3 regions of the Bacillus xiamenensis genome follow, and region 2 is predicted to be linked to each of the others. Evidence: a T-box and tRNA genes for the amino acid it is inferred to sense, from the RefSeq annotation. Region 2 holds a T-box; the other regions hold tRNA genes.

Region 1 (6,953 bases), 1.3 Mb from region 2:
TTGTCATCACGTCGCTAATCTTCATTGAATAATCCGAAATAAAACGAAGGTCACGGTTCGTAATAATCCCAACAAGCTTTTGATCTTGTTCGTTATTGACAATCGGTACACCAGAAATACGATATTTACCCATTAAATGTTCTGCGTCGAATACTTGATGATCTGGTGTTAAGAAAAATGGATTGGTAATAACGCCACGCTCTGAGCGTTTTACTTTGTCCACTTGTTCTGCTTGCTGCTCAATGGACATGTTTTTATGAATGATTCCAAGACCACCTTGACGTGCCATTGCAATCGCCATTTGTGATTCGGTCACAGTGTCCATTCCCGCACTAATAATCGGAATGTTCAGCTTTAAAGTGCTTGTTAACTCAACTGATAAATTGACGTCGCGCGGAAGCACCTCAGATTTTGCTGGAACAAGCAACACATCGTCAAACGTCAAACCTTCTTTTGAAAATTTACTTTCCCACATTAGTAAATCCCCCTCTTTTCGGCAAAATATTATATGTAGATTATCAACTAGGAAACAGCATGTCAAGGAAGCAACAAACAGTTGCAATTTTTAGAAAATAATTAGAGAGTTGAGGAAGAAGATGAACAGTTCAGGATGGAAGGATTTAAAACGTTTTTACTCACTCGAAACTTCCCAGAAGTTTCTATTTCAACAATACGAGAAACGGAACATTCAGGATGCAAACCAACACGCCTATAAAAACTGTGAGCGATTTATTTACTTTTTAAAACATGGTCATACATTCTATGAACAAGCTGCCATAGCTCCACTCGAACTAAAACCGATTTTATTATTTTATGGAATGGCACAGCTGTTAAAGGCATGTTTACTGACAGTAGATCCCTACTATCCATCTCAAACCTCTGTCTTAGCTCACGGTGTAACCTCAAGAAAAAGAAAGAAGCAACATTATCGTTTTAGTGAGGATGAAGTAAAGATTCAGCGAAACGGATTATGTATGCATGTATTAAAGCACTTATTTCATTTAAATGGTCTTGAAGATGAGCGATTTACGATGATCAATCTCCTTTCAAAAATACCAGAAATGAGTCATGTTCTTGAGTTCCAAAAGCAGCCCTCAACATTAGTGAAGGTAGAACAAGCAAATGGCATGTTGATTCAAGACCATATTCCATTGCTTTATAACATGTCGGCTGAACGCTTTATTGAATATTTTGAGTTTCATACAAGTTGGAAGCTTAAACAGAGAGAAGCAAAGAAACTGACATTTGACGTATTTTCAGAAGAAAATCCTGCTCTTGCTACTCATCTTCATTATGATTTAGAAATGAATCAGTGGTTTATCCCATCAACACGAGATGCCTTTTTAGGGATTCCTGAGATCATCAGCCATTACTTGTTAATGTATAACCTCAGTATGATTGCCCGCTACGAAACAGAATGGTGGTACGAGCTTTTATCTCAATACATTAGTGATGATTACGTCATGATTGAACGCTATATGGAGATTGCAGAGGACAAGTTTCCAGCTTATATCATGATGCTGCTAGAAGAAAACACAAAAAAGACCAGTTCCAAATGGAACTGATCCTTAGAAAAGCTTGGCGGCGTCCTACTCTCACAGGGGGAAACCCCCAACTACCATCGGCGCTGAAGAGCTTAACTTCCGTGTTCGGTATGGGAACGGGTGTGACCTCTTCGCTATCGCCACCAAACCTGATGGAGAGAATGTTCTCTCAAAACTAGATAACAATGTTCATGCTTCACATTAAATATAGGTTAAGTCCTCGATCTATTAGTATCTGTCAGCTCCACGTGTCACCACGCTTCCACCTCAGACCTATCAACCTGATCATCTTTCAGGGATCTTACTTCCTTGCGGAATGGGAAATCTCATCTTGAGGGGGGCTTCATGCTTAGATGCTTTCAGCACTTATCCCGTCCGCACATAGCTACCCAGCGATGCCCTTGGCAGAACAACTGGTACACCAGCGGTGCGTCCATCCCGGTCCTCTCGTACTAAGGACAGCTCCTCTCAAATTTCCTGCGCCCGCGACGGATAGGGACCGAACTGTCTCACGACGTTCTGAACCCAGCTCGCGTACCGCTTTAATGGGCGAACAGCCCAACCCTTGGGACCGACTACAGCCCCAGGATGCGATGAGCCGACATCGAGGTGCCAAACCTCCCCGTCGATGTGGACTCTTGGGGGAGATAAGCCTGTTATCCCCGGGGTAGCTTTTATCCGTTGAGCGATGGCCCTTCCATGCGGAACCACCGGATCACTAAGCCCGACTTTCGTCCCTGCTCGACTTGTAGGTCTCGCAGTCAAGCTCCCTTGTGCCTTTACACTCTGCGAATGATTTCCAACCATTCTGAGGGAACCTTTGGGCGCCTCCGTTACATTTTAGGAGGCGACCGCCCCAGTCAAACTGCCCACCTGACACTGTCTCCCTGCCCGATAAGGGCAGCGGGTTAGAAGGTCAATACAGCCAGGGTAGTATCCCACCGATGCCTCCACCGAAGCTAGCGCTCCGGTTTCCAAGGCTCCTACCTATCCTGTACAAGCTGTACCAACATTCAATATCAGGCTGCAGTAAAGCTCCACGGGGTCTTTCCGTCCTGTCGCGGGTAACCTGCATCTTCACAGGTACTATAATTTCACCGAGTCTCTCGTTGAGACAGTGCCCAGATCGTTGCGCCTTTCGTGCGGGTCGGAACTTACCCGACAAGGAATTTCGCTACCTTAGGACCGTTATAGTTACGGCCGCCGTTTACTGGGGCTTCAATTCGCACCTTCGCTTACGCTAAGCGCTCCTCTTAACCTTCCAGCACCGGGCAGGCGTCAGCCCCTATACTTCGCCTTACGGCTTCGCAGAGACCTGTGTTTTTGCTAAACAGTCGCCTGGGCCTATTCACTGCGGCTTCTCGGGGCTTTAACACCCTAAGAAGCACCCCTTCTCCCGAAGTTACGGGGTCATTTTGCCGAGTTCCTTAACGAGAGTTCTCTCGATCACCTTAGGATTCTCTCCTCGCCTACCTGTGTCGGTTTGCGGTACGGGCACCTCTCACCTCGCTAGAGGCTTTTCTTGGCAGTGTGGAATCAAGAACTTCGCTACTATATTTCGCTCGCCATCACAGCTCAGCCTTCACGGGAAACGGATTTGCCTATTTCCCAGCCTAACTGCTTGGACGCGGATATCCATTACCGCGCTTACCCTATCCTCCTGCGTCCCCCCATTGCTCAAATGGTGAGGAGGTGGTACAGGAATATCAACCTGTTGTCCATCGCCTACGCCTTTCGGCCTCGGCTTAGGTCCCGACTAACCCTGAGCGGACGAGCCTTCCTCAGGAAACCTTAGGCATTCGGTGGACGGGATTCTCACCCGTCTTTCGCTACTCATACCGGCATTCTCACTTCTAAGCGCTCCACCAGTCCTTCCGGTCTGGCTTCACAGCCCTTAGAACGCTCTCCTACCACTGTTCGTAAGAACAGTCCGCAGCTTCGGTGATACGTTTAGCCCCGGTACATTTTCGGCGCAGAGTCACTCGACCAGTGAGCTATTACGCACTCTTTAAATGGTGGCTGCTTCTAAGCCAACATCCTGGTTGTCTAAGCAACTCCACATCCTTTTCCACTTAACGTATACTTTGGGACCTTAGCTGGCGGTCTGGGCTGTTTCCCTTTCGACTACGGATCTTATCACTCGCAGTCTGACTCCCAAGGATAAGTCATCGGCATTCGGAGTTTGACTGAATTCGGTAACCCGGTAGGGGCCCCTAGTCCAATCAGTGCTCTACCTCCGAGACTCTTACCTTGAGGCTAGCCCTAAAGCTATTTCGGAGAGAACCAGCTATCTCCAGGTTCGATTGGCATTTCACCCCTACCCACACCTCATCCCCGCACTTTTCAACGTGCGTGGGTTCGGGCCTCCATTCAGTGTTACCTGAACTTCACCCTGGACATGGGTAGATCACCTGGTTTCGGGTCTACGACCACGTACTCATGCGCCCTATTCAGACTCGCTTTCGCTGCGGCTCCGCATCTTCTGCTTAACCTTGCACGGGATCGTAACTCGCCGGTTCATTCTACAAAAGGCACGCCATCACCCGTTAACGGGCTCTGACTACTTGTAGGCACACGGTTTCAGGATCTATTTCACTCCCCTTCCGGGGTGCTTTTCACCTTTCCCTCACGGTACTGGTTCACTATCGGTCACTAGGGAGTATTTAGCCTTGGGAGATGGTCCTCCCGGATTCCGACGGAATTTCACGTGTTCCGCCGTACTCAGGATCCACTCTGGAGAGAATGACATTTCAGTTACAGGGCTGTTACCTTCTCTGGCGGGCCTTTCCAGACCTCTTCGCTTATATCATTCCTTTGTAACTCCGTATAGAGTGTCCTACAACCCCAAGAGGCAAGCCTCTTGGTTTGGGCTGTTCCCGTTTCGCTCGCCGCTACTCAGGGAATCGCATTTGCTTTCTCTTCCTCCGGGTACTTAGATGTTTCAGTTCCCCGGGTATGCCTTCTCATACTCTATGTATTCAAGTATGGATACTACTCCATTACGAGCAGTGGGTTTCCCCATTCGGAAATCTCCGGATCAAAGCTTGCTTACAGCTCCCCGAAGCATATCGGTGTTCGTCCCGTCCTTCATCGGCTCCTAGTGCCAAGGCATCCACCGTGCGCCCTTTCTAACTTAACCATTTCTTACTTTAGAAAGAATCACTATGTGTGATGAACTTTGCATTGCATTCAATGTGAATGTATTACTTATTGTTATCTAGTTTTCAAAGAACACGTTGGTGGAGCCTAGCGGGATCGAACCGCTGACCTCCTGCGTGCAAGGCAGGCGCTCTCCCAGCTGAGCTAAGGCCCCGATTTATAGAAGATGGTGGGCCTGAGTGGACTCGAACCACCGACCTCACGCTTATCAGGCGTGCGCTCTAACCAGCTGAGCTACAGGCCCATCTTTCATATCGAAGATATGATGTTGTAGGATCTTTTCCAAGTTCCTTCAAAACTAAACAAGACCAAAACGCACACTGCTCCATATATCCTTAGAAAGGAGGTGATCCAGCCGCACCTTCCGATACGGCTACCTTGTTACGACTTCACCCCAATCATCTGCCCCACCTTCGGCGGCTGGCTCCATAAAGGTTACCTCACCGACTTCGGGTGTTGCAAACTCTCGTGGTGTGACGGGCGGTGTGTACAAGGCCCGGGAACGTATTCACCGCGGCATGCTGATCCGCGATTACTAGCGATTCCAGCTTCACGCAGTCGAGTTGCAGACTGCGATCCGAACTGAGAACAGATTTGTGGGATTGGCTAAACCTTGCGGTCTCGCAGCCCTTTGTTCTGTCCATTGTAGCACGTGTGTAGCCCAGGTCATAAGGGGCATGATGATTTGACGTCATCCCCACCTTCCTCCGGTTTGTCACCGGCAGTCACCTTAGAGTGCCCAACTGAATGCTGGCAACTAAGATCAAGGGTTGCGCTCGTTGCGGGACTTAACCCAACATCTCACGACACGAGCTGACGACAACCATGCACCACCTGTCACTCTGTCCCCGAAGGGAAAGCCCTATCTCTAGGGTTGTCAGAGGATGTCAAGACCTGGTAAGGTTCTTCGCGTTGCTTCGAATTAAACCACATGCTCCACCGCTTGTGCGGGCCCCCGTCAATTCCTTTGAGTTTCAGTCTTGCGACCGTACTCCCCAGGCGGAGTGCTTAATGCGTTAGCTGCAGCACTAAGGGGCGGAAACCCCCTAACACTTAGCACTCATCGTTTACGGCGTGGACTACCAGGGTATCTAATCCTGTTCGCTCCCCACGCTTTCGCTCCTCAGCGTCAGTTACAGACCAGAGAGTCGCCTTCGCCACTGGTGTTCCTCCACATCTCTACGCATTTCACCGCTACACGTGGAATTCCACTCTCCTCTTCTGCACTCAAGTTTCCCAGTTTCCAATGACCCTCCCCGGTTGAGCCGGGGGCTTTCACATCAGACTTAAGAAACCGCCTGCGAGCCCTTTACGCCCAATAATTCCGGACAACGCTTGCCACCTACGTATTACCGCGGCTGCTGGCACGTAGTTAGCCGTGGCTTTCTGGTTAGGTACCGTCATGGTGCAAGCAGTTACTCTTGCACTTGTTCTTCCCTAACAACAGAGCTTTACGATCCGAAAACCTTCATCACTCACGCGGCGTTGCTCCGTCAGACTTTCGTCCATTGCGGAAGATTCCCTACTGCTGCCTCCCGTAGGAGTCTGGGCCGTGTCTCAGTCCCAGTGTGGCCGATCACCCTCTCAGGTCGGCTACGCATCGTCGCCTTGGTGAGCCGTTACCTCACCAACTAGCTAATGCGCCGCGGGTCCATCTGTAAGTGACAGCCGAAACCGTCTTTCATCCTTGAACCATGCGGTTCAAGGAACTATCCGGTATTAGCTCCGGTTTCCCGGAGTTATCCCAGTCTTACAGGCAGGTTACCCACGTGTTACTCACCCGTCCGCCGCTAACATCCGGGAGCAAGCTCCCTTCTGTCCGCTCGACTTGCATGTATTAGGCACGCCGCCAGCGTTCGTCCTGAGCCAGGATCAAACTCTCCGAGGTATGCAGGATGCATATCACACATGCGTTGCTACACGATGTAGCGAACTTAGCATGTGATCATTTCCTGCCTCGTCAGTTTGACTGACTACCTATGATGTTTCATAGGATTTTTTTATTAAAACTCGAATTAACAGGTACGTTTTGTCTTGTTTAGTTTTCAAAGAACTTGTTTGTCACTCTCTCAAAGCGACCACTTAAATATATCATATATCTCTATTAACAGTCAATGTTTTTCTTGAAAAACATTTTATTTTTTTTAAGAAGTTTTGCTGTGAAAGAGATAAAAAATAGAGCCTCTTTTTGCTCCTTTGAAAGATTAACACATATCTATGAAAAAAGCATTATAAATTTCAAAAAAAATC
Region 2 (6,953 bases):
CTTTTCGAAATTGAAAAAGAAAATGATGCAGTCACCAGATGGTGAAACATTAGGTGTTTTGGAAGATGTATACTTTGACGCAAATTCGGGCACAATCGTAGCATATGAACTTTCGGACGGCTTCTTTACAGAGTTATCAGGGATTCGAAAACAGCTGCATGCTGCCGGAACTTTGATGGACGTTCAAAAGGAAGCACTTGTTCTAAACCGAACATAAAGAGGTGCTGAATATGCTCATTTGCCCAAATTGCAAATGTAAAGACATCGGAAAAATTGGGGTCAATCAATATTATTGCTGGGGCTGTTTTATTGAATTGACGCTGGCAAAAGGCAAAATATCTACTCATCAAGTGGAGGAAGACGGTACACTAAGCAGTTTAGATGATCTGTTTAGTGATGATGAACGTTCAATTCAACTATAAGTGTTTAGGGGGAATTTCGAATGGGAAAAATGACGTCTTCACTATTAACGCTTGGTGCAGGTGCACTCGCATATCACTTTGCAAGTCGATATGATATGCCATCAAAGCGTGATATGAAAAAGATGAGAAAACGTGTTATGCGAATGTTTTAAACAAAAAAGGGACATCCACCATGAGTGGATGTCCTCAGATTGTTGACAAAGGGCTAAAATGATCTTTATTTTAGCCCTTTGTCTTCTTTTCAGCTTGGCCTGAAAACCTTTGCAGTCTAGGAAGGACGAGTACCGAAGCGGAGCGAATTTGACATTCGTGAGCACCGGCACGCAGGACTGACAAAGCATGCGAGGGTTTGTCTACACGCTGGGGACATCCACTATGAGTGGATGTCCTTTTTTATGCCTGCCTGTACTCTAATCTCCGTGCAAGTAAGGACAAGCCGAAGTTGACAACAAAATACATCATGGCCGCCAAAAGGAAAATAGGGAGTAAGTAAGATTGGCTCTGACCATTTAAAATTTGTGCGTGATGCAATAATTCTGGAAGGGCAATCACAACGGCAAGCGATGTATCTTTTAAAAGAGAAATAAATTGACTGACAATCGGCGGTACCATACGGCGTAACGCTTGAGGCATAATGATCATTTTTAACGTTTGAACATAGGTTAAACCGGAAGATCTGGCAGCTTCAATCTGCCCTTTATCAATTGATTTGAGGCCGCTGCGAATAATTTCTGACAGCATGGCCGATTCAAACACGGTTAAAGCTGCTATGGCAGAGGCAGTGATGCTCAGCTTAATGCCGATTTCAGGAAGTGCAAAATATGTGAAAAAGATGATCAGCAAAAGCGGCAGGTTCCGAATGGTTTCAACAATGACCGCCAGCACCTTTGATAAAATAGGGATTTGAGCGAACCTGAATGTGCCAACGATTAAACCGATGATAAAGCTTAAAATGATGGAGATAAAAGCCACTTTTAAGGTGACAGCAAATCCTTCAAGTAAAAAGGCGAGATGATCCGGCTGGTAGGCACCTATAAAATCCATTGTGTTTCCTCCTTTCTAGTGGCTTCTTGCTAATCTTCTTTCTAAATAACCAACGCCTAGGCTGAGCGGAATGGTTAAGAGTAAATAAAACATGGCAACGAAAATGTATACATCAAACGTCACAAATGTTCTGGAAGCGATGAGGTCCCCTTGATACATGAGATCAAAACCGGCTATGACACCTAAAATAGACGAGTTTTTGACAAGGTTAATAAATTGATTCCCAAGAGGCGGGATGACAATTTTGATCGCCTGAGGCAAAATAATATATCGCATCGTACCACCATATGACAGACCAGAAGCTCTAGCGGCTTCCATTTGTCCAAGTGGTACTGCTTGTATACCGGCACGGATGGCTTCAGCAATAAAAGCCGACGTATAAATCGCAAGGGCGATGGTCCCAGCAGTAAAGCCATCTGCCACAATACCAAGCACCGGTAAACCAAAGAAGAAAACAAATGTGATCAATAATAACGGAATATTCCGAATAAATTCCACGTAAGCCGTTCCTAACCAGTTGAGCGGCCTAAGGGGCGCGATTCTCATAATGGCAATGAGTGTACCGATCAAAAAGCTTCCAATTAACGCAATGACACTTGCACCAATCGTATATTTAAATCCTTCTAAATAAAGAGGGAAGTTTTCAGTTAAAATTGAAAACCGCAGCAATCCGTTCACTTCCTTCCTAATCAACAGGGGAGCCGAGAACTGGCCCTCCTGAAGGTATGAATGTTGATTTAGTTAAGTGGCTATTCTTTGATCCATTTTTCATAAATCTTGTCATACTCACCATTATCCTTTAATGCTTTTAATGCTTTGTTAATGGCTTCTGTCAATTTTTCATCGCCTTTTTTCACAGCAATGCCATATGGCTCATCGGTAAAGGTTCCGCCAACGACTTCATAATTTGAGTCTTCGTCAGCCATACCGAATAGGATGGCATTATCTGTTGTGAGCACTTGCCCTTGGTTTGATTTTAATGCTGTAAAGGCTTCTTGATAGTTTTCAAATTCTAGTACAGTCGCTTCAGGGGCTTTCTCGCGGATGTTTTGAGATGAAGTAGACCCTTTGACCGCCAGCACCTTCGTCCCTTTTTTAAGATCGTCAATGGATTGGATGTCACTTCCTTTTTTCACAAGCAGTGATTGTCCTGCTTCAAAGTAAACATCTGAGAAATTGACTTCTTTTTTACGCTCTTCTGTGATGGTCATTGTGGCAACAATTGCATGGATGTCTCCTTTTTGCAGTAAAGGAATTCTTGTTTTCGATGTCACTTCTTTGAATTCTGCCTTTCCTTCATCACCGAGCATTTCTTTTGTGATCGCTTTTGCGATATCAATATCAAATCCTTCGATATCCCCGGTGCTAGGATTTTTCAGACCGAAAAGGCGGGTATCATTTTTGACACCGAACATGATTTTTTTGTCTTTCTTAATTGCGTCTAATGAGCTTCCTTGCTTGGCATCCGTTGAGCCTTTCTCGGCAGAGCCGCAGGCAGCAAGAGCGACAATACAGCAAGTCATCAGTAATAATAGGCCAAATCGTTTCATTTTTTTCATCAAAACATTCCCCCTTAGTGATTTAAAATACGGCTTAAAAAGAGCTGAGCGCGTTTCTCGCGCGGTTTTTCATAAAATGCAGCCGGTGTTGATTCTTCGAGGATTCGCCCTTCATCAATAAAAACAATGCGGTCAGCCACTTCCCGGGCAAATCCCATCTCATGCGTGACAACAACCATGGTCATTCCTTCTCTGGCCAGCTGTTTCATCACATCTAGTACCTCACCGATCATTTCCGGATCAAGCGCAGACGTCGGCTCATCAAAAAGCATGACATCAGGCTTCATCGCGAGCCCCCTTGCAATGGCAACACGCTGCTGCTGTCCTCCTGATAGTCTTGAAGGATAAGTGTCTGCTTTATCAGGAATCCCAACTTTATTTAAATAAAATTCAGCTGTTTCTCTTGCTTCTGCCTTGCTTACTTTTTTGACCTTCATAGGCGCAAGCATAATGTTTTCAAGCACTGTCTTATGAGGATAGAGATGAAAGTGTTGAAACACCATCCCGATATTTTGCCTGACTTGATTGATGTTTGTTTTTGGATGCTGGACAGGGACTTCGTTGACAAGTACTTTTCCTTCATCAATGCTTTCAAGACGATTGATGCACCTGAGCATCGTGCTTTTACCGGATCCTGAAGGACCGATGATCACAACAACCTCACCCTTTTGAATATGTAGGTTAATGTCTTTGAGTACGTGGAACTGGCCATAATGCTTGTTGACTTCTTCGAATGTGATCATGAAGAACCTCCTCTTGTGATTATTTGGCTAAAGTGGATTCTAGCACACCTTGTGTAAAAAGAAGTAAATAATGGAATATTATCTGACGAGATTTTACAGCAAACAGTGACTTTGGTTGGAGCTGTATGTTTCATATGTATTCATTTTTAACGAAGTTAGGACAAATTTTATTTACATGGATAATTGCAGAAGTTGGTTAAACAATAAGAAAAGAGGTGAAAAAGGTGAAGAAACGTCCGATCGAGTTTCTGATATATGCTGCAGGTGTACTGCTTGTCCTTGCATCCTTACTCATTTTGGTTCAGCTCGACGAGTTATGGATGCCTATTTTTTTATTGCTCAAAGCGGTTTTGATCCCGCTTCTTATCGCTATTTTTATTTCTTACCTTCTTTATCCTATTGTTGAAAGGCTGCACAAGCGAGGCTTGCCTAGAACGGTCAGTCTCTTATTGATTTATGTGCTGTTTTTTGGAGGAATTGGTTTTGCTGTGTATAAAGGGGCACCTGTTTTAATCGCTCAATTAAATGAATTGTCAGAGCAAATTCCTGTGCTTGCGGAAACGTATAATGGCGCTTTATCTCATGTTCATCGTCATACAAGCCATTGGCCTGACGGACTGCACGATCGGCTTGATCGTTTTATTGTCCAATCGGAGACATATGCAGCAAATGGGGCAGAGCGAATGATTCTTAGCTGTAAAGTGCTGCTTGATTACGCCTTAGTTGCGGCACTCATCCCTTTTCTTGTCTTTTATATGGTGAAAGATATGAACACGATGAAGCGGGCGGCATGGTATTTAACGCCGCCAAACTTTCGGAAAAGGGGTCATGCCTTTGTGAAAGCAGTGGATGACTCACTTGGGGATTATATTAGAGGACAGCTGCTTGTCTGTTCTTTAATTGGGGGAACAGCTGCCGTTGTTCTCTGGCTGTTTCATATCCCGTACCCCCTTGTATTAGGTATGTTCATCGGTGCAACGAATGTGATCCCGTATTTTGGTCCAATTATTGGTGCCATTCCTGCTGTATTTATTGCTTTTACCATCTCAGTTAAGTCGGTCCTTATTGTGCTGATTACAGTGGCAGTGCTTCAATTTTTGGAAAGCAATGTTCTTAGTCCGATCATCGTTGGGAGAAGTCTGCATATGCATCCTGTCGTCATTATGCTTGTGTTACTCGCTGGAGGTGAGCTGTTTGGCTTAATTGGCATGATTTTAGCAGTGCCGTCCGCAGCCATTATCAGGGTCATCATTGTGCAATATATCTACATGAGACGAAGCGTTCATTGACAAGACGAGCCGAGTTGTCTATAATAATTTCGATTCATACATATTGAATTCAATGACGGACCCGAGTACGTTAAAAAGCTGTTGCAGAGAGAGGCTTTATGTTGCTGAGAAAAGCCTTATCAGACCTTTAACGGAAGCTAGTCCCGAGTGCAGATAAACACTGCCGCTCTCTTCCAGCGTTATCGGATGTGAAGGTGATAGACGAATAGGTCTATAATCAGGGTGGTACCGCGAGAACATCTCGTCCCTGTGTAAGTAATTGTATGCTTGCATAGGGCGGGATGTTTTTTCGTTTGTGTGAAGATTGATGAAATGAAAAGGGAGGATTTTTGAATGAAAACTTTAACTTCAGCTCAAGTACGTCAAATGTTTTTAGACTTTTTTAAAGAAAAAGGACATGCTGTCGAACCGAGTGCGTCTTTAGTACCTCACGATGACCCAACACTTTTATGGATTAACAGCGGAGTTGCGACATTAAAGAAATACTTTGATGGCCGCGTTGTGCCTGACAATCCGCGTATTTGCAACGCACAAAAATCGATTCGTACGAATGACATTGAAAATGTAGGGAAAACAGCACGCCATCATACGTTTTTTGAAATGCTCGGCAACTTCTCGATTGGTGACTATTTTAAAGAAGAGGCCATCGAATGGGCTTGGGAGTTCCTCACAAGTGACGAGTGGATTGGTTTTGATCCGAATTTGTTATCTGTTACGGTACATCCAGAGGATGAAGAAGCGTATGTTCTTTGGAGAGATAAAATTGGTATCCCTGAAGAACGGATTATTCGTCTAGAGGGGAACTTCTGGGATATTGGCGAGGGGCCAAGTGGTCCGAATACAGAAATTTTCTATGACCGCGGCGAAGCATATGGTCACGATATAAACGATCCAGAATTATATCCAGGCGGGGAAAATGAGCGTTATCTAGAAGTGTGGAATCTCGTTTTTTCTGAATTTAACCATAATCCAGATGGTACATACACGCCGCTGCCGAAGAAAAACATTGATACAGGAATGGGTCTTGAACGTATGGTCTCTGTCATTCAGAACGTGCCAACGAACTTTGACACCGATCTATTCATGCCGATTATCCGTGCAGTAGAAACGATTTCTGGAGAAAGCTATGGTGAGTCGAAGGAGAAGGACACAGCCTTTAAAGTCATTGCTGACCACATTCGAACAGTTGCCTTTGCTGTCAGTGACGGAGCACTACCTTCTAACGAAGGCCGCGGCTATGTATTAAGACGTTTGCTGCGCCGTGCTGTGCGTTATGCAAAAACGATCCATATCCACCGTCCGTTTATGTATGATCTAGTACCAGTTGTTGCGGAGATCATGAAGGACTTCTATCCAGATGTTCAGGCAAAAGAAGAATTTATTGCAAAAGTAATCAAAAATGAAGAAGAACGTTTCCATGAAACACTGAATGAAGGGTTAGCCATTTTGTCAGAAGTGATCAAAAAAGAAAGAGACAATGGCAGCTCACAAATTTCAGGTGAAGATGTGTTTAAGCTGTATGACACATACGGATTCCCTGTCGAGCTCACAGAAGAATATGCAGAAGATGAGAACATGACAGTCGATCGAGAAGGCTTCCAGGCAGAGATGGAGAAGCAGCGTGAACGCGCGAGAAATGCAAGACAAGATGTCGGCAGTATGCAGGTTCAAGGCGGGGCTTTAGGCGATATTAAAGCCGAAAGCACGTTTGTTGGTTACGAAAACTTAACTGCGGATTCTCGTATTATCGAATTGCTTCAAAACGGTGAAATTGTCGCAGAAGCACACGAAGGGGAAACGGTACAAATCTTATTAGATGAAACGCCTTTCTATGCGGAAAGCGGCGGACAAGTTGCGGATAAAGGGACGTTAAAAAGTGCCGAAGTCATCATTGAC
Region 3 (6,953 bases), 1.4 Mb from region 2:
GGCCTATTCACTGCGGCTTCTCGGGGCTTTAACACCCTAAGAAGCACCCCTTCTCCCGAAGTTACGGGGTCATTTTGCCGAGTTCCTTAACGAGAGTTCTCTCGATCACCTTAGGATTCTCTCCTCGCCTACCTGTGTCGGTTTGCGGTACGGGCACCTCTCACCTCGCTAGAGGCTTTTCTTGGCAGTGTGGAATCAGGAACTTCGCTACTATATTTCGCTCGCCATCACAGCTCAGCCTTCACGGGAAACGGATTTGCCTATTTCCCAGCCTAACTGCTTGGACGCGGATATCCATTACCGCGCTTACCCTATCCTCCTGCGTCCCCCCATTGCTCAAATGGTGAGGAGGTGGTACAGGAATATCAACCTGTTGTCCATCGCCTACGCCTTTCGGCCTCGGCTTAGGTCCCGACTAACCCTGAGCGGACGAGCCTTCCTCAGGAAACCTTAGGCATTCGGTGGACGGGATTCTCACCCGTCTTTCGCTACTCATACCGGCATTCTCACTTCTAAGCGCTCCACCAGTCCTTCCGGTCTGGCTTCACAGCCCTTAGAACGCTCTCCTACCACTGTTCGTAAGAACAGTCCGCAGCTTCGGTGATACGTTTAGCCCCGGTACATTTTCGGCGCAGAGTCACTCGACCAGTGAGCTATTACGCACTCTTTAAATGGTGGCTGCTTCTAAGCCAACATCCTGGTTGTCTAAGCAACTCCACATCCTTTTCCACTTAACGTATACTTTGGGACCTTAGCTGGCGGTCTGGGCTGTTTCCCTTTCGACTACGGATCTTATCACTCGCAGTCTGACTCCCAAGGATAAGTCATCGGCATTCGGAGTTTGACTGAATTCGGTAACCCGGTAGGGGCCCCTAGTCCAATCAGTGCTCTACCTCCGAGACTCTTACCTTGAGGCTAGCCCTAAAGCTATTTCGGAGAGAACCAGCTATCTCCAGGTTCGATTGGCATTTCACCCCTACCCACACCTCATCCCCGCACTTTTCAACGTGCGTGGGTTCGGGCCTCCATTCAGTGTTACCTGAACTTCACCCTGGACATGGGTAGATCACCTGGTTTCGGGTCTACGACCACGTACTCATGCGCCCTATTCAGACTCGCTTTCGCTGCGGCTCCGCATCTTCTGCTTAACCTTGCACGGGATCGTAACTCGCCGGTTCATTCTACAAAAGGCACGCCATCACCCGTTAACGGGCTCTGACTACTTGTAGGCACACGGTTTCAGGATCTATTTCACTCCCCTTCCGGGGTGCTTTTCACCTTTCCCTCACGGTACTGGTTCACTATCGGTCACTAGGGAGTATTTAGCCTTGGGAGATGGTCCTCCCGGATTCCGACGGAATTTCACGTGTTCCGCCGTACTCAGGATCCACTCTGGAGAGAATGACATTTCAGTTACAGGGCTGTTACCTTCTCTGGCGGGCCTTTCCAGACCTCTTCGCTTATATCATTCCTTTGTAACTCCGTATAGAGTGTCCTACAACCCCAAGAGGCAAGCCTCTTGGTTTGGGCTGTTCCCGTTTCGCTCGCCGCTACTCAGGGAATCGCATTTGCTTTCTCTTCCTCCGGGTACTTAGATGTTTCAGTTCCCCGGGTATGCCTTCTCATACTCTATGTATTCAAGTATGGATACTACTCCATTACGAGCAGTGGGTTTCCCCATTCGGAAATCTCCGGATCAAAGCTTGCTTACAGCTCCCCGAAGCATATCGGTGTTCGTCCCGTCCTTCATCGGCTCCTAGTGCCAAGGCATCCACCGTGCGCCCTTTCTAACTTAACCATTTCTTACTTTAGAAAGAATCACTATGTGTGATGAACTTTGCATTGCATTCAATGTGAATGTATTACTTATTGTTATCTAGTTTTCAAAGAACACGTTGGTGGAGCCTAGCGGGATCGAACCGCTGACCTCCTGCGTGCAAGGCAGGCGCTCTCCCAGCTGAGCTAAGGCCCCGATTTATAGAAGATGGTGGGCCTGAGTGGACTCGAACCACCGACCTCACGCTTATCAGGCGTGCGCTCTAACCAGCTGAGCTACAGGCCCATCTTTCATATCGAAGATATGATGTTGTAGGATCTTTTCCAAGTTCCTTCAAAACTAAACAAGACCAAAACGCACACTGCTCCATATATCCTTAGAAAGGAGGTGATCCAGCCGCACCTTCCGATACGGCTACCTTGTTACGACTTCACCCCAATCATCTGCCCCACCTTCGGCGGCTGGCTCCATAAAGGTTACCTCACCGACTTCGGGTGTTGCAAACTCTCGTGGTGTGACGGGCGGTGTGTACAAGGCCCGGGAACGTATTCACCGCGGCATGCTGATCCGCGATTACTAGCGATTCCAGCTTCACGCAGTCGAGTTGCAGACTGCGATCCGAACTGAGAACAGATTTGTGGGATTGGCTAAACCTTGCGGTCTCGCAGCCCTTTGTTCTGTCCATTGTAGCACGTGTGTAGCCCAGGTCATAAGGGGCATGATGATTTGACGTCATCCCCACCTTCCTCCGGTTTGTCACCGGCAGTCACCTTAGAGTGCCCAACTGAATGCTGGCAACTAAGATCAAGGGTTGCGCTCGTTGCGGGACTTAACCCAACATCTCACGACACGAGCTGACGACAACCATGCACCACCTGTCACTCTGTCCCCGAAGGGAAAGCCCTATCTCTAGGGTTGTCAGAGGATGTCAAGACCTGGTAAGGTTCTTCGCGTTGCTTCGAATTAAACCACATGCTCCACCGCTTGTGCGGGCCCCCGTCAATTCCTTTGAGTTTCAGTCTTGCGACCGTACTCCCCAGGCGGAGTGCTTAATGCGTTAGCTGCAGCACTAAGGGGCGGAAACCCCCTAACACTTAGCACTCATCGTTTACGGCGTGGACTACCAGGGTATCTAATCCTGTTCGCTCCCCACGCTTTCGCTCCTCAGCGTCAGTTACAGACCAGAGAGTCGCCTTCGCCACTGGTGTTCCTCCACATCTCTACGCATTTCACCGCTACACGTGGAATTCCACTCTCCTCTTCTGCACTCAAGTTTCCCAGTTTCCAATGACCCTCCCCGGTTGAGCCGGGGGCTTTCACATCAGACTTAAGAAACCGCCTGCGAGCCCTTTACGCCCAATAATTCCGGACAACGCTTGCCACCTACGTATTACCGCGGCTGCTGGCACGTAGTTAGCCGTGGCTTTCTGGTTAGGTACCGTCATGGTGCAAGCAGTTACTCTTGCACTTGTTCTTCCCTAACAACAGAGCTTTACGATCCGAAAACCTTCATCACTCACGCGGCGTTGCTCCGTCAGACTTTCGTCCATTGCGGAAGATTCCCTACTGCTGCCTCCCGTAGGAGTCTGGGCCGTGTCTCAGTCCCAGTGTGGCCGATCACCCTCTCAGGTCGGCTACGCATCGTCGCCTTGGTGAGCCGTTACCTCACCAACTAGCTAATGCGCCGCGGGTCCATCTGTAAGTGACAGCCGAAACCGTCTTTCATCCTTGAACCATGCGGTTCAAGGAACTATCCGGTATTAGCTCCGGTTTCCCGGAGTTATCCCAGTCTTACAGGCAGGTTACCCACGTGTTACTCACCCGTCCGCCGCTAACATCTGGGAGCAAGCTCCCTTCTGTCCGCTCGACTTGCATGTATTAGGCACGCCGCCAGCGTTCGTCCTGAGCCAGGATCAAACTCTCCGAGGTATGCAGGATGCATATCACACATGCGTTGCTACACGATGTAGCGAACTTAGCATGTGATCATTTCCTGCCTCGTCAGTTTGACTGACTACCTATGATGTTTCATAGGATTTTTTTATTAAAACTCGAATTAACAGGTACGTTTTGTCTTGTTTAGTTTTCAAAGAACTTGTTTACCGCTTCAGAAGCGACTAGAACATCTTAACATCTCCAAATTGTTAGTGTCAACAACTTTTTTTGTTATTATGTTTTTTTGTTTCTTCGTCATCAGCGACGTATATTAATTTACCACCATATATAATCAAAGTCAACAATATTTCGCATTAAATAATAAACTTTTCAATTACGACTAAAGCCGCTACGCCTGGAACGCCCAATAAACCACTAATTCCGCTCGTTACAGGATTAATGGAGACATGAAGCCCTAAGCTCTCACCGAATAAATTGAGGCAAAATAAAAAAAGAGCACCTGCTACAAATTTAACTCCGATAAGTCCTAACCATTTGAATGGATTCGCTTGAACACCTGACATAAACAACAATAATACAGCTAGCAGAATTGAACCAATCACAATAACAGGTTCCATAATCCTCTCATCTCCTCTTCATATGAATAGTACAAGCATATGAGAGGACTATGTAAAATAGACCTGCTATCTCCAGTTGTTTAAACGTATATTCCTCTTTTTCGCTTCTCTAAGATAGAAAAAGTACTTTGCTTGAGCAAGCTTTAATTCGAATAGAATGTCCGGTGAAGGCTCAACGCTGTTTGCGACAAGCTTTTTTTGTCTGTTCCATTCTTCCTTTTGCTTAAAAAGCTGTTGAATTAATTTCTCATCGAATTCTTTTCGAATTGATTTTCTGCGAAGAAAACCCATGTACCGTACTTCTCCTTCCTACATCTCACGTCTGCCTTCTAGAGCCTTAGAAAGTGTGACTTCATCCGCATACTCTAAATCTCCACCTACTGGGAGTCCGTGAGCAATACGAGAGAGTTTAATTCCTGATGGTTTCAACAATCTAGAGATATACATGGCTGTCGCTTCTCCTTCAATGTTTGGGTTGGTTGCAAGAATGACCTCTGTTACTTGATCGTCTTGCAATCTTTTTAATAGATCAGGGATTTTAATATCCTCTGGTCCAATCCCGTCCATTGGTGAAATGGCACCATGAAGCACATGATATAAGCCGTTGTATTCTTTCATTTTTTCCATTGCAATCACATCTTTTGGATCCTGTACTACACAGATAACCGATTGATCTCTTCTTGTATCTTCACAAATATAGCAAGGATCCTGATCAGTGATATGGCCGCAAACAGAACAATAAGTTAAATTACGCTTTGCATTTACAAGCGCCTTCGCAAAATCTAGTACGACATCTTCCTGCATACTAAGAACAAAAAAAGCCAGACGGACCGCGGTTTTAGGTCCGATTCCTGGCAATTTCATAAAGCTATCAATCAGCTTTGATATTGGTTCAGGATATTGCATTTTCAGTTATTCCTCCTAGAATAAACCTGGCATGTTCATTCCTTTTGTGAATTGACCCATTGTTTCATTTGTTAGCTCATCAACTTTTTTCAATGCATCATTTGTCGCTGCAAGCACAAGGTCTTGAAGCATATCGATGTCTTCAGGATCAACAACTTCTTCATTAATTGCTACATCCACGACTTCTTTTTGTCCATTCACTTTTACAGTGACCATACCGCCACCTGCCGTACCTTCAAGGACTTTTTCTGCAAGCTCTTCTTGAGCCTTAGCCATATCCTTTTGCATTTTTTGCATTTGTTTCATCATTTTTTGCATATTTCCCATTCCACCGCGCATATGAACACCACTCTCTTTCAATTTGTTAATCTTTAATTTCAATCAAATCGGTTCCTACTAACTTCTTTGCTTCCGCAATTAATGGATCCTCTTCAGCAGAAGCGGCCTGACCATCTGCCTGTTCATCCGGCTGATGATCTCTTAAAAATTCTTCTCTTATTTTACCCCATTGAGCGTCAGGAACGCCAACTAATTCCACTCTTTTTCCTAGCATAGATTCTAGCAGTTGCTCAAGGTTGGTCCGAACACCACTTTTATCTTCAGCCACCATCTTACAATGTATTTCAAACTTAAATTTTAAAACAAAGGCATGAGATGCAGCCGCAACAGGTTCACTGTCTGTTAATAGCGCAGCGTGAGATACCTTATTTTGCTGTTTCAATTGGGCAAGAAGCTCTCCCCATTTGCCTTTTATTTTTTCTAGCTCCGGCCGCTTCGCTTCTTTTAAAATCTCATGAATGCGGCCGACAGGTGCACGATAGCCATTTTTGTTACTCGTTTGCGGTCGAGGGGCTTCCCTTTTTTCTTGAGGGCTTTGAGCCTGAGACATCGGTACACCCTCAGCTCTTAGCCTAGAGAGCTCCTGTTCCAGTCTGTCTATTTTATCCGTTAACGCTGTTAAATCAGAATCAGCATAAGATGGTGTCGCACCAGCCGTTGACTGGCAAAGCTTCACAACAGCAACTTCAAAGAAAATTCTTGGATGATTTGTCCATTTCATTTCTTGATGGCTCTTATTCAGTACTTCAATCGTCTCATAAAGAAACTGAGGTGTCACACGTTCTGAAAGCGAAACGAACTTTTCGTCGACCTTGACTTTTTCAAGGACACCTTCAAGGTCTGGTGCTGTTTTATAAAGAAGCATATCTCTAAAGTAAAAGATCATATCCTCTATTAATTTTGCAGCATCTTTCCCCTGTTGAAGCAATTCATTTAATGTATCTAACGCTATCGCGATATTTTGTTCGAAAATCGCTTCAGCAAGCTGACTAATGAAATGCTGAGATACAGCACCTGTAATGAGTAGTGCATCATCAATTGTCAGCTGTTCACCACTAAATGAAATCGCTTGATCCAAGAGGCTTAGTGCATCACGCATACCACCATCTGCTGCACTAGCAATAATCTCGAGTGAACCCTCTTGTACATTTAGGCTTTCTGCATCTACAATTTTCTCCATTCTTCCAACAATATCTTTTGTCGTAATCCGTTTGAAATCAAATCTCTGACACCTTGATATGATGGTAAGAGGAATCTTATGAGGCTCTGTGGTAGCCAAAATAAAGATACAATGAGCTGGCGGTTCCTCTAGCGTTTTAAGGAGTGCATTAAATGCCCCAATAGAGAGCATATGTACCTCATCTATAATATAAACCTTATATGTAACCGCTGAAGGAGCAAATTTCACTTTATCACGT

The links. The T-box of region 2 lies ahead of alaS (alanine--tRNA ligase). A T-box ahead of a tRNA ligase gene usually reads a tRNA of that ligase, here a tRNA-Ala.
Positions count from the first base shown of each region.
Region 1: it has a tRNA-Ala gene. The T-box ahead of alaS (alanine--tRNA ligase) is inferred to sense a tRNA for this amino acid. The anticodon was not compared.
Region 3: it has a tRNA-Ala gene. The T-box ahead of alaS (alanine--tRNA ligase) is inferred to sense a tRNA for this amino acid. The anticodon was not compared.

Region 1 is NZ_CP017786.1:1,628,563-1,635,515, forward strand. It holds gene guaB (IMP dehydrogenase) at 1-475, opposite strand, end outside; gene BK049_RS08235 (YaaC family protein) at 597-1,565, shown strand; rRNA gene rrf (5S ribosomal RNA) at 1,577-1,692, opposite strand; rRNA gene BK049_RS08245 (23S ribosomal RNA) at 1,753-4,683, opposite strand; tRNA gene BK049_RS08250 (tRNA-Ala) at 4,782-4,857, opposite strand; tRNA gene BK049_RS08255 (tRNA-Ile) at 4,871-4,947, opposite strand; rRNA gene BK049_RS08260 (16S ribosomal RNA) at 5,043-6,591, opposite strand.
Region 2 is NZ_CP017786.1:2,963,106-2,970,058, forward strand. It holds gene BK049_RS15045 (PRC-barrel domain-containing protein) at 1-217, shown strand, start outside; gene BK049_RS15050 (hypothetical protein) at 231-422, shown strand; gene BK049_RS15055 (YrzQ family protein) at 443-574, shown strand; gene BK049_RS15060 (amino acid ABC transporter permease) at 816-1,466, opposite strand; gene BK049_RS15065 (amino acid ABC transporter permease) at 1,482-2,135, opposite strand; gene BK049_RS15070 (transporter substrate-binding domain-containing protein) at 2,216-3,025, opposite strand; gene BK049_RS15075 (amino acid ABC transporter ATP-binding protein) at 3,040-3,768, opposite strand; gene BK049_RS15080 (AI-2E family transporter) at 3,993-5,057, shown strand; T-box leader at 5,101-5,309, shown strand; gene alaS (alanine--tRNA ligase) at 5,391-6,953, shown strand, end outside.
Region 3 is NZ_CP017786.1:1,595,488-1,602,440, forward strand. It holds rRNA gene BK049_RS08050 (23S ribosomal RNA) at 1-1,798, opposite strand, end outside; tRNA gene BK049_RS08055 (tRNA-Ala) at 1,897-1,972, opposite strand; tRNA gene BK049_RS08060 (tRNA-Ile) at 1,986-2,062, opposite strand; rRNA gene BK049_RS08065 (16S ribosomal RNA) at 2,158-3,706, opposite strand; gene BK049_RS08070 (pro-sigmaK processing inhibitor BofA family protein) at 4,027-4,290, opposite strand; gene BK049_RS08075 (YaaL family protein) at 4,357-4,581, opposite strand; gene recR (recombination protein RecR) at 4,600-5,196, opposite strand; gene BK049_RS08085 (YbaB/EbfC family nucleoid-associated protein) at 5,212-5,535, opposite strand; gene dnaX (DNA polymerase III subunit gamma/tau) at 5,561-6,953, opposite strand, start outside.